2 regions of the Ihubacter massiliensis genome follow, and region 2 is predicted to be linked to the other one. Evidence: riboswitches for the same ligand, from Rfam matches in the RefSeq annotation. Region 2 holds a riboswitch; the other holds the start of a gene.
What was found. Region 2 has a riboswitch for thiamine pyrophosphate ahead of thiC (phosphomethylpyrimidine synthase ThiC). Riboswitches for the same ligand answer to the same signal wherever they lie in the genome.

Region 1 (3,127 bases), 2.0 Mb from region 2:
GTTTCCGGCATTATCATCGCTTTCGTAATCACAGAAGCGCTGCAGAAAACCAGCCTCAAAAGGCATTTTATTTACACCACGGACGGAAAAGGAGCAGAAACATGTTAGAACGTATGAAAAGCTTTAAGAAAATCGATGCCCACAGCCATATCGGATATTTCGGTGGCTGGTCGAATGTTGGAATCACACCGGAAGAGCTGATTGCGCAAATGGATGAATATAACGTGGAAAAAACCGTTATTTGTACATATCCCATCAAAGAAAGCCTGGACGCGGTGGACAAGTATCCCGACCGCTTTGTCGGCGCTGCCTGGGTAAATCCAAACGATACAGATCCTCTGGGACAAATCAGGGATGCTGTTGCAAGCCATGGCTTTAAAGCGATCAAACTGCACCCTCTGATGCACAGCTATCTGCCCAACGACGAATGCGTATTTCCCATCGCTGAGCTGGCTATGGAGCTGGAGATTCCCCTTATGATCCACACCGGACACCCGCCTTATTCCCTGCCCTGGAGCGTAGCACAGCTAGCGGATTTTTATCCCGATCTGCCCATAGTCATGATCCATATGGGACACGGCAACGGCATGTATGTCCAGTCGGCCATCGATATGGCGAAAAAGTATTCCAACCTGTATCTGGAAACCTCCGGGATGCCCATGCATACCAAGATCAAAGAAGGCTATGAAAAAGTCGGAAGCAGTCGCATTATGTGGGGACTGGACGCGCCCTTCCACCATCCTACCGTGGAAATGCAGCGAACGATTGTCAGCGGACTTTCCGACAAGCAGCTGGAAGATGTCTTTTACAACAATGCTAAAAAATTATTAAAACTATAAAAACACTTTCTGAGATGCGGGGCCGCGCGATAGCCCCGCCTTTTTATAACGCAGGAAATATCGATGCAATCGATATTGACGGAGTTTCAAAGAAAGTACATTGCGAAGCGTCGGCCCCTGCGGCCGACATGTGTGCATAGGGAGCTATGCTCCCGTCATGCACACTTTTTTTACTTCCAAAATTTCATTAGCTTAACAAGAACTGTTTTTTCAAGCCCTGCAGGCTTCGTCTCAACGGCGGTATGGCCAGTAAGGCTACGGTGATAGCCGCTTCCGCTCCCAGATAGGCGAAATTATACCAGCAGGACCAGGTTACCGCATTGAACCCCTCCGGCACATACGCGCCGAAAAAGATAATGCCTGAAAGCGCGGAGCATATGTAACGTCCCAGCACACCCAGCAGATATCCTCCGATCAGGCCGCCCTTTTTGTTTCGCAGAATACCGGCAAGGCCGATGGCGCCAAAAGCCAGTGGATAATCCAGTAATAGCTGCACAGGGTGAATGACATAGGGGCTGAAAATCAAATCCACTAGCCCCACACACATCCCAGCCATCACACCCCTTCGAACGCCGAAAAAGTAGGCGCACAGAGCGATCGGCAGCATGCCGAAGGCCGACACATCGCCGCCCTGAGGCATGGGAAACAGCTTTACCTGTTTTAGGACCACGGCCAATGCCACTAAAAGCGCAGAGGCCACCATCGCTTTGGTATCCGGTTTTTTCCCTTTGCCGGAAATCAAAATCCCTGCAAACAATAAAACGATAATTGCGATCGCCGCTGCTTGGCCTGAAACAGACTCAAAAAATGTTTGTAATGACATAAAAAATCCTCCTTTTCATCAGGAGGGGAACTGAGAATTGTTCCAAATCGGAAATAAATTTCTTCCGATTTCGGAAATAAATTGCTTGCCTGCGCCGGCATTATCCGGATCAGGTCTTGAGGGTATGGCCGCCCATGCGGCTCCTCTCAGCCAAAGCTCCCCTAGCATTTTGTTAAGTTTTTATTATTATACGCCTGACTTTCCTTCGTTGTCAATGGTACAATGTTTGCTCCCCGCTCTTGATTTGGTGCGCCAACTAAGGCTATAATGGATTTACCAAAAAAGAGAGGTAACCGTTTTGATAAATGGAATCATAAGCGTCCTGGTAGTATTTCTTTTGCTGGGAGTAGGCTTTTATTTTACAAAGACAAAGAAGTGGCCGGATAATACCAATCAAGTGTTTTCGACGGTCGTTGTTCAAATTGCAGCGCCGGCCCTGGCCGTAGTCAGCATTGAAAACCGGTTTACGCCTCAGATGCTGGCTTCATCCGTGATCAACCTGCTGATCATCACAGCATGCTTGCTGTTCTTGCATCTTCTGGGCAGGGTGCTTTCGAGTCTGATGAACCTGCCCCAAAAGAAGAAAGCCGTCTTTGACACTACCTTTACCTTCAACAATTCCATGTTTATCGGGCTGACTATTATCAATATCATCTTTGGACATGACGGACTGCCTTATTTATTCACCTTTTATTTGGTTACGATTGTGCTTTTCTGGAGCCTGGGGGCCTGGACCCTTTCACAGGCTTCGGACCAGACCAGCCTCAAGGCGTTTTCCGTTCGGCGTATTTTCAGCCCCGGCCTGATTGGCGTGATGATCGGCTGCCTGCTGGCCGGATTTGAGCTGAAGCTGCCGGTTATTTTTGAAACGGCCCTCTCCTATCTGGGGGATCTGTGCGTACCACTTTCCCTGCTGGTAATCGGGGCCAATCTGGCGCTCTCTTTGTCCAAGGGCATGGCTAAGATCACCATCGATCAGCTGCTGATTCTGGTTGGTAAGTTTATCATCAGTCCTCTGCTGGCCTGGGGCGCTTTCACCTTGGCTGGCATCAGCGGTCTGCCGCTTCATGTATTTATATTGTGCGCTTCCCTTCCCTGCCACGCTCAGACGGCCATTCTGGCACAATTTTATGATGTGGAAGGCGAATATGCATCCAACCTGGTCAGCTTGTCCACTCTGGTCAGCCTGATCACCATACCCGTTTATGCAAGTATTTTACTTTAGGAGGTTTTTATGCGTACCGTTTGTTTAGGCGACAGTTTTACCCAGGGATTCGGCGTCAACCGGGACGAAAACTGGGTATATCTTTTGAACACACCCTGCAGCACCTTTATCAATAAGGGCATCAGTGGTGATACCACCGGCGGAATGCTGGCCCGCTTCTGTTCCGATGCCGTACATGAAAAGCCCAACTACCTGTTCATCACAGGAGGTTTCAACGATCTGATCTCCGGCGTTTCGGAA
Region 2 (3,127 bases):
TGCTGGTCAGCGGCGTCCTCCGCCAGCGTTGCAGCGCCCGTTTCAAAATCGCCGTTGGCAGCAATCTGTGTCACGGTCATTTTATTTAAAGTCAAAGTCCCCGTTTTATCGCTGCAAATCACACTTGCGCTTCCCAGCGTCTCAACGGCCGGAAGTTTTCGGACCAATGCGTTTTGCTTTGCCATTCTCTGAACACCCAGCGCCATTACAATGGTCGCCGTAGCAGGCAGGCCTTCCGGTATAATTGAGATCGCCAAAGAGACGGCCACCAGAAATTGAGGAATCAGGGGCCGGTGATAGATGGCACCGATGGCGAAAATCAGCACGCACACAATCAGTCCGATGATGGTCAGGGTTTTTCCCACCTTATTCAATTTTTGTTTCAGCGGCGTATCCAGTTCATCCTGATTTTCCAGCATTCGGGCAATCTGGCCCACTTCCGTGTCCATTCCCGCAGCCACGACTACTCCGGTTCCTCGTCCGTAGGTAACCATCGCCGAGGTATACACCATATTGGCGCGATCGCCCAGCGGACAATCCTCCGGCAGAACAGCATCCTCATCTTTTTCCGATGACAGGGACTCGCCGGTGAGGGCGGCTTCCTGGGCCTTGAGATTGGCTGAATCAATCAGTCTCATATCAGCCGGTACCAGATCGCCGTCGCTGAGAAAAACCACATCGCCTGTTACCAGCTCGGCAGCTGGAACAATACTTTCCTCGCCCTGGCGCAGTACCCGGGCAGTAGGCGAGCTCATGTTTCGCAGGGCCTCCAGCGACGACTGGGCTTTTTTCTCCTGTACGATACCAATCAATGCGTTGATCACGACGATGGAAAAAATGACGATGGCTTCGGTCCACTGCTCAAGAATCGCAGAAAATATGGCCGCACCGATGAGAATCAAAATCATCGGATCGACAATCTGCGCTTTCAGCATCTGACCAAAGCTTTTCGGGGGATTTGCGCGCAATTCATTGCGCCCGTTTTTGTTTAATCTCTGTAACGCCTCAGCATCGCTCAGACCTTCCTGTGAAGTATCGAACGTTTCAAATACCTGACAGATAGTTTGCGCGTGCCAAGGCTTCTGTTTGTGATGATCCATAAGGAAATATCACTCCTTTCATTAATAAAAAATAATTTATCTGATACGCCGTCCGGCGTTGATCAGCAGAAACACAAAAAGACACAGCCTGAACCGCCGTAAAACAGGCGCAGGTTATGCCTTTCTTTTCATATGAATGATTTTATTATTTTAGAAATGTAACATCGGTCAGCGTCGCTGCTATCGGTGTCGTCCATGGTGGTTCCTTTCTTCAAAATAGTTGAGCTTCATTATATGAAAAACGGCTACCTGCGTCAAGGCCCTTCTTGGAAAATTCACAATAGATTCACAATTCTTTTTTATTAATTAAAAAGCAGCGGCAAATGGATTGACAGCCCTCCTTTCTTATAATATAATACAGGAAATATTTCAGGGGAGCTTGTATAAGCAGGCTGAGAGGAAGTAATCGAACTTCGACCCTTCAAACCTGATTTGGGTAATGCCAACGTAGGAAGAAGCAAGATTATGTTTTCATTACGGAGAATACCAAAGTCAGGGTTCTCCGTTTTTTCTTGCCCTGAAAGGAAAGGAAGTTAATATGAAACATTACACGACGCAAATGGATGCCGCACGCAAGGGCATTCTCACCAGAGAAATGGAAATTGTCGCTGAAAAGGAGGGCATTCCCGCCGAGCAGCTGATGAAGCTGATGAGTGAGGGCAAGGCCATTATCCCCTGCAACAAGCGCCATAAAGCCATATCTCCCAGCGGATTGGGTTCTTCTCTGAAAACGAAGATTAATGTCAATCTGGGAACATCCCGGGATATGACCGACCTGGACATGGAATTAGCCAAAGTACAGAGCGCGGTGGACATGGGCGCAGAAGCGATCATGGACCTGAGTTCCTATGGGGATACCCGTAAGTTCCGCCGCCGCTTGACGGAAACGTGCCCGGCTATGATTGGAACGGTTCCCATTTACGATGCCGTGGTCTATTATCATAAGCCTCTCATTGAGATCACTACTGAAGAGTGGCTGGATATTGCCCGTATGCACGCAGAAGACGGCGTAGATTTTCTGACCATTCACTGCGGCATCAACAAAGAAACCGCGCATAAATTCAAGCGCAATAAGAGGCTGACCAATATCGTGTCCCGGGGCGGCTCCATCATCTTTGCCTGGATGGAAATGACCGGCAAGGAGAATCCCTTTTATGAACGTTTTGATGAGCTTTTGGACATTTGCAGGGAGTACGACATCACCCTAAGTCTGGGAGATGCCTGCAGGCCCGGCTGCCTGGCAGACGGTACTGATGCCAGCCAGATCGAGGAGCTGATTGCCTTGGGTGAGCTGACCCTGCGGGCCTGGGAAAAGGATGTACAGATCATGATCGAGGGACCCGGACACATGCCCCTGAACCAAATCGCGGCCAATATGGAAATCCAAAAAACATTGTGCCATGGCGCGCCCTTCTATGTGCTTGGGCCCATTGTCACCGACGTCGCTCCCGGCTATGACCACATCACTTCTGCCATCGGAGGCGCGCTGGCAGCTGCCAGCGGCGCGGCTTTCCTCTGTTACGTCACTCCTGCGGAGCACCTGCGGCTGCCCACCCTGGAGGATGTGAAAGAAGGAATCATTGCCGCCAGGATCGCCGCCCATTCTGCGGACATTGCCAAAGGGATCCCCGGGGCTATGGATTGGGACAACCAAATGAGCCAGGCGAGAAAAGATCTGGATTGGGACAAGATGTTCGACCTGGCCATCGATCCTGTCAAGGCCAAAGAATACCGGGCTTCCTCCTCTCCTGAAAAGGAGGACACCTGCACCATGTGCGGAAACTTCTGCGCAGTGAAAAATATGAACCGTATCCTGGATGGCGAACTTGTTTCCATCTTTGATGAATAGGAAAGGGGCTGCTTTATGCTAAAGGAACAATTGGAAAATGTACGCAGCCAAGCGCCGCTTGTACATAATATTACCAACTATGTAACCGTTAACGACTGCGCCAATATCCTGCTGGCCTGCGGCGGTTCGCCCATTATGGCCGACGATCCGGCGGAAGCCGCTGATATTACCTCCATCT

Region 1: another riboswitch for thiamine pyrophosphate. It lies ahead of thiT (energy-coupled thiamine transporter ThiT); the one in region 2 lies ahead of thiC (phosphomethylpyrimidine synthase ThiC).

The regions. Positions count from the first base shown of each region.
Region 1 is NZ_JAMXVH010000001.1:585,075-588,201, reverse strand. Features, by position in the region: gene NIA71_RS02625 (ECF transporter S component) at 1-108, shown strand, start outside; gene NIA71_RS02620 (amidohydrolase family protein) at 102-839, shown strand; gene thiT (energy-coupled thiamine transporter ThiT) at 1,027-1,662, opposite strand; TPP riboswitch at 1,732-1,835, opposite strand; gene NIA71_RS02610 (AEC family transporter) at 1,961-2,887, shown strand; gene NIA71_RS02605 (GDSL-type esterase/lipase family protein) at 2,897-3,127, shown strand, end outside.
Region 2 is NZ_JAMXVH010000001.1:2,615,882-2,619,008, forward strand. Features, by position in the region: gene NIA71_RS12185 (cation-translocating P-type ATPase) at 1-1,100, opposite strand, end outside; TPP riboswitch at 1,462-1,571, shown strand; gene thiC (phosphomethylpyrimidine synthase ThiC) at 1,639-2,949, shown strand; gene thiM (hydroxyethylthiazole kinase) at 2,965-3,127, shown strand, end outside.